3 regions of the Deinococcus peraridilitoris DSM 19664 genome follow, and region 2 is predicted to be linked to each of the others. Evidence: riboswitches for the same ligand, from Rfam matches in the RefSeq annotation. Region 2 holds a riboswitch; each other region holds the start of a gene.
What was found. A riboswitch is a leader RNA that binds a small molecule or an ion and turns the genes downstream of it on or off. The one in region 2 is predicted to bind S-adenosylmethionine.
Positions count from the first base shown of each region.

Region 1 (3,267 bases), on a different replicon from region 2:
GGCTACAGCGTCTCGGACGACGAAGCCGACTTTCTGAACGACTACACCGGGCTGCTGGAAGCCACCCATGAATGCTTCGGTTTGTCGGGCTTCTGCTACACGCAGCTCACGGACACCTTTCAGGAGAAAAACGGGCTGCTCTACGAAGACCGCAGCCCCAAAACCGACATGCGCGCGCTGGCGCACGCCACGCAGGGCAGCCGCACGCCACGCGAGATGACGATCGACCCGGCCATGAATCCCTTTGGGTACGGCATGCGCTGGCGCAAACGCCTGACCGCTCCGACAGCCAGCGACGACTGAAGCTGAGGAAAACCCGCTGCACAGGAAGATGCTGTCCTGTGCGGCGGGTTTCTGCGTGCAGCCAGCGGGCCGAAATTCAGTCCGAGGAGACCAGCTCGCTTCTGAGCGCCGCGTCCAGTGCTCGCCGCAAGTCGGCCTGCAAATCCCCGGGGGCTTCAAGGCCCACCGACAGACGGATCAGGTCGGGCGTGACACCGGCCTGAATGCGCGCTGCCTCCCCCAGGCGACCGTGCGTGGTGGTCCACGGATGAATGGCCAGGGTGCGGGTGTCACCCAGGTTGGCTGCACGGCGAATCAGGGTCAGTGCGCTCAGAAAGCGTGAAGCGCCCTCCAGACCGCCCGCGACGTTGAAGGTCAGGACGGCGCCTGGCCCGCTGGGAAGGTAACGGTGCGCCAGCGTGTTCGAGGGGTGACTCTCCAGGCCCGGATACGCGACCTGGGTCACGCCGGGTTGGCTCTGCAGCCAGTGTGCCAGTGCCAGGGTTGTGGCGCACTCACGCTCGACGCGCAACTGCATGGTCTCCAGGCCCTGAAAGATGCTCTTGGCAAGCTGGGGCGACAGGACCATGCCCATTTGCGAAAGGCCCAGCTGCCGTGCCCGCCACAAAAAGGCCAGTTCACCGTGACGCTGCCAGAGCGAGACGCCTTCGCGGTCATGTTCGCTGAACAGCGGGTTTGCCGAACAGTCCAAGCCCGGGCGGCACAGCACCGCGCCTCCCAGCGCGGCACCATGACCTGCCGCCCACTTGGTCAGCGAATGGACGATGATGTCCGCGCCGTGCCGAAAAGGCTGGCACAATGCGCCCACCGCACCCCAGGTGTTGTCGACGATCAATGGAACGCCCGCCGTGCGCGTCACGCCGCTGATGGCCCCAAAGTCAGGAATGTCCAGCGCCGGATTGCCGATGGTCTCGACCAGAACCGCGCGGGTATTGGGCTGCAGGGCCGCCCGGATGGACTCGGCGTCATTGGCGACAAGGCTGGTGGTGATGCCGAAATTCGGCAGGACACTCGTGAGCAGCGCGACCGTACCACCGAACAGGCTGGCGGACGCCACGATGTGGTCACCCGCGCGCGCCAGGGTGATGAGGGAGAGCAGCGTCGCTGCCTGACCCGTTCCCGTCACCACCGCGCCCAGCGCGCCCTCCAGGGCACTGACACGCGCCTCCAGGGCGCTGAGGGTGGGGTTGCCGATGCGGCTGTACGACAGCCCGTCGTTCGTCGCGAAGATGTGCGCGGCGTGCTCCAGATCCTGAAACTCCCAGGCGACCGCGTCGTAGATCGGCAGGCCGACGCCCTCGCCCGGACCACGCTGCAGGCCGACATGCACCGCCTGGGTAGCGCTGTGCGCCTCATCGAGGGAATTTACAAAATTCTTGGATTGTTCTTTTGGGTGCGACACATGGTCCTCCGGGGTGGCCGGCTGCCGGCTGGGCGCCGGTGCGTGGGGCGAGGTAGGCAGGGGACCAAAAAATCCCCTCTCCGGAGAGAAGGGGACAGTATTGCGTGCCAAATTCCCTTCTCTTATCGTTCCCGCTGTTTCGCCATCGTCGGCGGAGAGCAGGCTGGAAAGCACCGTCGCCGTGATGAGGGCGGGTTGCTGCGCGTGTCTTCGGGCCAGTTCCCTCACGCGCTCTGGATAAGAGGGCCCACAGGGGTCAGCCCCAAGGTGGACAAACCAAGTCTAGAGTGCGGACCGTGCAGCGTCAATCAGAGGAGAAGCGCGCGTTCGGACTCACCGCCGGGGCTGCGCCATTTGCGTGAGTCTCTCTTCGCCATCTGCCCATTTCGCTCGCAGCAGCCTGCAGGCATGCTGTGAAGGATCCAGCACTCGGCGGGTTCACGGCGACCCGCCACGAAAGAAGCAGGCGAAGGAAGGTGAGCATGAACGGCAATGACATCACGGCACTCGGATTTACAGGCAAGGCGGTCGGCCTCGCGCTTCAGGCCGCGCGTTCCCGCGCCGGGGCAGGCGTACCTGACCACGACATCACCACCGAACTCGCGCACGTTCAGCACCACCCGGAGACCTTCACGGACGACCCGGACTACGCCGAGCTCGCCCGCGAGCTGCTTGCCCTGCAGGCCCGCGTACCCGATACCTTGCGCGACAAGCCCCTGCCGTACCGCCAGTGGGGCGAGGATCTGATCGAGGAAAGTGCGCGCGCCCAGATGGACACGGCCATGCGCCTGCCCGTCAGCGTGGCAGGGGCCCTCATGCCCGACGCGCACTTCGGCTACGGCTTGCCCATCGGAGGTGTGCTGGCCACCGACAACGCGGTCATTCCGTATGGCGTCGGCGTGGACATCGGCTGCTCCATGCGTCTCAGCGTGCTGCCCATCGAGCACCTGGAGCGCGACGAGGAAATGCGCCTGTTGCGCCGCAACACCCGCTTCGGAGCAGGCGGATCGTGGGAGCGCAAGGTGCGTCCTGACCATGAGGTTCTCGACGAGGACACCTGGAGAGAGTTCCCGCTGCTGCGCCAGTTGCGTGACAAAGCCGCCGAGCAGATCGGGACGAGCGGCTCGGGTAACCATTTCGTCGAGTTCGGCACCCTCAGCATCGAGAAGAGTGACCTCGGCCTGCAGCCCGGTCAGTACCTGGCGCTCCTGTCACACAGCGGCTCGCGCGGTTTTGGGGCGCAGGTGGCCGGGCACTACACCAAAGTTGCCCAGAATCTGCACCCCAAACTCGACCTCGAAGCGCGCAAGCTGGCGTGGCTCGACATGAGCCGCGAGGAAGGACAGGCGTATTGGGCCGCCATGGAGCTCGCCGGACGTTACGCGCTGGCGAACCACGAAGTCATTCACGAACGCGTCGCGCGGGCCCTCAAGGTCACGCCGCTGGTGGCCGTCAGCAACAGCCACAACCTGGCGTGGAGACAGCAGCTTCCCGATGGCCGTGAGGCGATCGTGCACCGCAAGGGGGCCACCCCGGCCGCGCAGGGCCAGTTGGGCATCATT
Region 1 covers NC_019793.1:922,836-926,102, reverse strand. The annotation lists gene DEIPE_RS04440 (glycoside hydrolase family 2 TIM barrel-domain containing protein) at 1-303, shown strand, start outside; gene DEIPE_RS04435 (O-acetylhomoserine aminocarboxypropyltransferase/cysteine synthase family protein) at 380-1,705, opposite strand; SAM riboswitch class I at 1,825-1,949, opposite strand; gene DEIPE_RS04430 (RtcB family protein) at 2,188-3,267, shown strand, end outside.
Region 1: another riboswitch for S-adenosylmethionine. It lies ahead of DEIPE_RS04435 (O-acetylhomoserine aminocarboxypropyltransferase/cysteine synthase family protein); the one in region 2 lies ahead of DEIPE_RS21000 (carboxylate--amine ligase).

Region 2 (3,267 bases):
GGTTCCATCCGGGTTCCGTGTAACTGGTAGTGCGCGCCTTCGTGCTGCACCATCGGCTCGGTCAGCAAGCGTGACAGCACGGACAGCCATTCTTCACTGCGGGCGTAGCGCGCGTCATGCTGATCGAAGGGCATACCGTACTGACGGGCTTCTTCGGCCCACCAGCTCGACACCACATTCAGGCTCACCCGCCCCGGCGCGATGGTTTCCAGTGTCGAAATGGCTTTCGCGGTCAAGGCAGGAGCGTGGTAGTTGGGCCGGACGGCCAGCATCAGTTCCAGACGTTCCGTTACGGCGGCCACCGCAGGCGCCAGGGTCCAGGCATCCAGGCTGGGTGCCTGGGGTCCTTTGATATCGTTGAGGTTCAGCTCCGCGATCAGGCTCAGGTCGAAACCGACCCGCTCAGATTCCTGCACCAGCGCCTTCAGGTAACTCCAGTCGATGCTCATGCCTTCGTCGGAGACATTCCGTAACCAACCGCCGAAAATCGGCATCCAGTATCCGAATCTCATACCTTGTTTCTCCTTTGCGCTAGCAGGCGCAGGCGTACAGGAAACCGAACAGCTCACCCTTAAGGACGTCATAGAACGGTGCGGGGTCGTCGGGATCAAGAATTCCGTCCACCAGCGTGCCGCCTGCCGGGCGCTGTCCGCTGATGAGGTCGAGCCACTCCTCGCGTGTCACGTGCTCCTCGGGAATGACGCCGCTTCGTTCACGCACGAGTTTCACGTAATCGCGCAGGAAGGTCCAGCGGATGCCGTCCTGCTGCTGAGGCGCGTCGAATGGAGCACCAATCGCGTCCTGGTACGCCAGCAGCGGCAGGTCGATGCCGCTCGCGATGGGCAGGCCGATCCACTTCCAGCTGCGGGTGTTCACGTCCAGGAGCAGCTGCTTGCCCGTGTTTGGGTCCAGCACAAACTCGATCTCACTGATGCCGTGAAAGCCGAGCGCCTGCAGGACCTGCACGCCGCGCTGCGCGATGTCGGGCACCCAGCGGGAGTCGGCCAGGCAGGACGTACCGAAGGTGGGCGGGTACTGTTCGAGCTTGCGGCCCACGAACACGCCACGCGGTTCACTGTTCGCGTCCAGGTAACTGCACACGCTGTAAAACCCGCCGGGTGGCGTGTCGATGATGCGCTGCGCGACCAACCGGAGATTCTGGCTGGCGGCTTCACGGACGCGTGCACGGAATTCCTCTGGGGTATTCACGACGAACACCTTGGCTTTGAAGGCTTCGTAGAAGGCGCGTGATTCATCGGGTTTCAGGATCACCGGGTACGGCACTTGTGCGATGGTGCGTTCCAGGACATCAGACTGTCCTGCAGCGAGTTCCGTGAGTGACGCCTGGTCGAGGTACCAGCTTTGCGGGATAGGAATGCCGAGGGTTTCGGCCTGACGGTACAGGGCTGTCTTGGTGAGGGCGGTGTCGATGACATCCTGCCCGCTGAACGGCACACGGTAGAAACGTTCCAGCTGGCCCTTGTGCCGGGCAACTGCGAACACCCAGTCGTCGTTGGTGGGAAACAGGACTGGGCGCTCCTGGAAGTGCGGACCGATATCCATCAGGAAGTCCGTGAAGGCTTCTCCACCGTCATCCACGTCAGGGCAAAGGGCCAGGGCGCTGAGGTACTTGCTGTGCTGGCCGAGGCCGCCGCCCTCCCGGTCCAGGGCCAGGATGGGAACGCCCTGGCGGCCGAGGCTGCGGGCAATGGCGAGCGCAGTGATATGGGTGTTGAACGTGAGCGCTGCCGGACGGCCTTGCTCGTTCAGACTGCGGATGGCGTCCAGCAGGTGTTGGCGTTCGGTAATCAAGAGGCTCCCATCAGCGGCGAGCGCCGAAGACGCTGCCGGGTGGCACGGTCACATAGAGGTTGCTCGGGGCGGGGGAATCACCACGCCGGTGTTCAGTATGCCGAAATTGAGTCACGCAGTTTATCCTCCTCACGCAAGGCAACGGCAAGGAGGACAAAAAAATCCCTTCCCGCTGATCGAGAAGGAACGTTGAGTGCATTCACCCCTTCTCTTATCATTCCCGTCGTTGCGCCATCGTTGGCGTGAAGCGGGCTGGTGAGCACCACGCCGGAATGAAGGCGGGTTGCTGCGCGTTTGATCGGGCCAGTTCCCTCACGCGCTCTGGATAAGAGTGTCGCGCGCTGACGAGCGGCAACAGGCAAAAAGTAGCGCGCAACCCACCGCCCGAAAGTGTGGGTCACACATTTATGGATCGGCGATTTTCCGCTCCTTGCCGGAGGCCTGCAGGGTGAGTCGCTCTGGCGCGTTCGGTTTGGAGGCAGCTTCGTAAAAGCTGACGGGCTGGACCATTCCATGCGGACCGGTCAGGAGGGATCACCGTTACTCAATATCTTTACGGCGTGTTGGCAAACCGGACGTGCAACCGGGAAGGGCGAACGGAGCGGACTTCAAGACGTCCTCGTGCGATGGTGAACAACACCAGCGTCACGACAGGTGGCTCACCCTTGTTCCCGGCCAGTACGGGTCAGATGTGCTGATGAGTCACAAGTCCGCCGCAGGGCTTCCTTTCTCACGCGGCACTGGATGGTCTCAACTACATTTTCCTTTCAGGCACTGCTCGCGTGGAGCGCTCCTGCTTCATGCTGCGCTCCTCTGCTGCCGGCGAGCGGGTGCCCGAGCAGAGCTGGATTGGTGTCGGGCCAAGATCCAGTTCGACTGACCGGCATCGTCCGGCACCTGGACTTCGCTCGCGCGTGTGCGTTCCCTCAGTTTGGGCTGGATATCCGGGTGAACCTGCGACGAAACCACGTCAGTGCTGTCCGCTTTTGCTGTTCATCCACCGTTCGAGGTGTTCCAGGAACACGCTGCTGACGTGGTGCTCCAGATGCTCGGCTTCGGCCCGGGCTGCTTCTGGCGTGTAACCGAGCGCGTCATGCAGAAAAACCATCAACAGGCCGTGGGCACGGACGAGCTCACGTGCGATCTCCCTGCCTTCCTCGGTGAGGCGCGCGCCCCGGTAGGGGTGATACTCGACCCACCCGGCCTGTGCCAGCCGCTCGAGCATCCCGGTCACGGACGCGTCCCGGACATTCAGCTCATTTGCGAGACTTCCGGTCGTGACACACGCCATACCACCGTCCGCCTGCAGCTGCAGCAACCGCTTGAGGTAGTCACCGCGGGCGGGCGTGATTTCAGTCTGCGGCATGCCCTTGACTCGACACCGAAGAGCCGCGCGGCGTGAGGCTGATCGTTTCGCCTTCACCGGTCAGCCAACCGTTGCGGCGGGCGTGCTGC
Region 2 covers NC_019789.1:477,046-480,312, forward strand. The annotation lists gene DEIPE_RS20995 (LLM class flavin-dependent oxidoreductase) at 1-512, opposite strand, end outside; gene DEIPE_RS21000 (carboxylate--amine ligase) at 532-1,812, opposite strand; SAM riboswitch class I at 2,021-2,144, opposite strand; gene DEIPE_RS21005 (metal-dependent transcriptional regulator) at 2,783-3,178, opposite strand; gene DEIPE_RS21010 (metal ABC transporter permease) at 3,165-3,267, opposite strand, start outside.

Region 3 (3,267 bases), on a different replicon from region 2:
CCGGACTGCGCCAGTTCCAGGCTGAGGGGTGAGCGGTAACTCAGCATCGCGAACATGCGCGCGACCTCCAGCCCACGCGCCGGGTCGAGCGCCAGTGCCGCGCGGGCGGCCACGTTCCAACCGTGCGCCCAGGCCGACTGACGTTGCGGGGCCGCGATCACCACGGCACGTTTCAGCTGCCCGGGGAACAGCTTGAGACAGGCAAGCGTCAGCATGCCCCCCATCGAGCCGCCCACCACGTCGAAGCGCGAAACACCGAGATGCGAGAGCAATTCACCCTGCACGCGCGCCATGTCAAAAATGCCGAGGCGGTGCCCTCCGAGTTCGGCGGGGGTACTCGAGCCCGCACAGCCGCCGATGACGTTCGCACAGACCAGAAAGCGCTCCTGCGGATCGAGCGCGCGCGACGGCCCGTGCAGGGGCCTCCACCACGAGTCCGCGTGCGGGTCACCCGTCAGGGCGTGCATGATCAACACTGCGTTGTCGCCTGCAGCGTTCAGTTCACCCCAGGTGCGAAAGGCGACGCGCACATTTCGGACGCTGGCGCCACAATCGAGTTCGAGCGCCCGTTCACGAAAGAGCGTCACCATCCGGACCGCACCGGTCGGCCGTGTGAGTGTCACGGCGGCATCGCGCCCACCGAAGGTTTCGGTCAGAAAGGCGCCCGTCATGCGAGTTGCAGATTGGCGGCCAGCGACTGCGCGAAATCGGCGGTGAGGTCGTCGATGTGCTCCAGGCCCGCCGACACGCGCACCAGACCGGGCGTCACACCCGCCGAGATCTGCTCGGCTTCGCTCAATTGACTGTGGGTAGTGCTCGCCGGGTGAATCACCAGGGTCTTGGTGTCGCCGACGTTGGCCAGCAGGCTCGCCAGACGGACATGGTTCACGAACGATTCGCCCGCTTCCCGGCCACCGTGTAATTCAAAAGTCAGAATCGACCCTGCGCCGCGCGGAAAGTAGCGCCGGGCATGTGCGTGATGTGGATGCGACGGCAAGTCGGGGTGCGTGACGCGGGCCACTTCGGGCCGCGTGGCCAGCCAGGCGGCGAGCTTGCGGGTGTTCTCGATGTGCCGCTCCGCGCGCAGGGAGAGCGTCTCCAGGCCCTGAATGAACAGGCTCGCGTGGTGGGGCGATAGGCTGGGGCCCAGGTCACGCAAGTTCTCGACTCGCGCCCGAATCGCAAAAGCGACGTTGGGCAGGCCCAGTGGGTTGCCAAAGCCGAACGTTTCCCAGAAGTTCAGACCGTGGTAACTGGGGCTGGGCTCGGTGAAGAGCGGGTAGCGTCCGTTGCCCCAGTCAAAATTCCCCCCATCGACGAGCAGGCCACCAATGGCGGCGCCGTGGCCGCCGATCCACTTGCTGGCCGAGTGCGTCACGACGTTCGCGCCGTGCTCGAACGGGCGGAACAGGTAACCGCCCTGCCCAAAGGTGTTGTCGACGATCACCGCAACGCCGTGATCGGCGGCGGCAGCGGCGATGGCTTCAAAATCCGGCACGTTCAGCGCCGGGTTACCGATGGTCTCCAGATACACCGCCCGGGTATTCGCATCGATGAGCGCCGCGAACTCTTCAGGTCGTTCCTGAGGGGAAGTAAAGCGCACCTGAATACCCAGCCGGGGCAGGGTCACCTTGAAGAGGTTGTAGGTGCCGCCATACAGGTTAGGCGTCGAGACGATGTTGTCGCCCTGGCGGGCCAGGGTCAGAATGGCGATGAACAGCGCGGCGTGACCGCTGGCGACGGCCAGGGCGCCCGTACCACCCTCAAGCGCCGCGATGCGCTCCTCGAGCACGGCGTTGGTGGGATTCGTGATGCGGCTGTAGATGTTCCCGAACTCGCGCAGGCCGAAAAGGTTCGCGGCGTGTGCGGCGTCCCGGAAGGTGTAGCTGGTCGTCTGGTAGATCGGCACGGCGCGGCTGCCGGTGGCGGCGTCGGGAGCCTGCCCGGCGTGTACCTGCAGGGTTTCGAAGCGGAACTTGGGACTAGGCGTGGTCATGAATCCTCCGAGGTGCGGCGTGAGTGCCGGGGTGCCTGGGCGGCCTCGAGGGCGCACCTGGCGTGCTTCGGGGACATGAAAAAGTCCCCTCTCCGGAGAGAAGGGGGACAGTATTGCGTGCCAAATTCCCTTCCCTTATCGTTCCCGCTGTTTCGCCATCGTCGGCGGAGAGCAGGCTGGAAAGCACCGTTGCCGTGATGAGGGCCGGTTGCTGCGCGTGTCTTCGGGCCAGATCCCTCACGCGCTCTGGATAAGAGTCGTTCCGAGTCGGAACACGTCAAGGCTACCCGCCTCGTGCGGGCACGTCAAGGCAGTTGTCAATACACGAAAAAATCATTGAGGCCCGTGGCCTCGTTCCACTGGACATCGAGATGTGTGACGGCCGCGTGATAAGGGCCTCGGCGCAGCCAGTGCAGCAGACGCTCAAGGTCACCGCGTTCGCCTTCTGCCACGATCTCGACCCGCCCGTCACTGAGGTTTTCCGCGTAGCCGTGCAAACCGAGGTCAAGAGCGTGACGCTGCACAAAACGGCGGTATCCCACGCCTTGCACCGCGCCGGAAATCAGGACGTTCACTCGCATACCCGAAAGTCTAGAGCGTTTGTCCATTCCACCCTTGGAGAAAGACACTCCATCAATTCCATTTCCATCCGCTCCTGGTCAAGGTCACTCGCTCCCCGCGCTGACAGCGTGCCCAAAAGCGGTTTCGGGCACTGCGCGCTCTCCGCTCGGTCAAAGACATGGATCAAAAACCGATCAATGTCTTTGACAACCGCTTTAGTCGAGCCTGCGCCAGGCCTGACCGAGGCAGCTTACAGCTGATCCAAAGCTGTCTTTAACGGATGCAAAACTCACGTTCATCCGAATAGAATGCGCTCGTGACGCGCACACGCTGGCTGCTGATGGCCGCCCTGGTCATTCTGCTTGGCTTGCTGCTCTTCGGGTTGCCCCTGTACGGCCCGCGCCTGATCAACCAACTGCCGGGCGATTACCGCATCCAGGCCCGCAGCGTCGGTGGTCCACTGTGGCGCCCCGTCCTGCGGGGCGCCTTGATCGATGGATCAGGAATCCGTGCTGAGGCCGACGAACTCGAGCTCCGCATCACGGCCTTCAATCCCTTTACCCGTGAGCTGCGTTTCACGGGCCGCCTCAAGGACGCAGAAATCGACCTCGATCTCAAGCAGCTGTTTTCGGGGCAGCGGCGCAACAACTGGCAGTTCGTGCCGCAGGACTTCGCACTGGAAAACGTGCGGGTGAACCTCGACAACAGCG
Region 3 covers NC_019793.1:3,777,433-3,780,699, forward strand. The annotation lists gene DEIPE_RS18215 (alpha/beta fold hydrolase) at 1-671, opposite strand, end outside; gene DEIPE_RS18220 (O-acetylhomoserine aminocarboxypropyltransferase/cysteine synthase family protein) at 668-1,996, opposite strand; SAM riboswitch class I at 2,129-2,253, opposite strand; gene DEIPE_RS18225 (acylphosphatase) at 2,314-2,577, opposite strand; gene DEIPE_RS18230 (translocation/assembly module TamB domain-containing protein) at 2,874-3,267, shown strand, end outside.
Region 3: another riboswitch for S-adenosylmethionine. It lies ahead of DEIPE_RS18220 (O-acetylhomoserine aminocarboxypropyltransferase/cysteine synthase family protein); the one in region 2 lies ahead of DEIPE_RS21000 (carboxylate--amine ligase).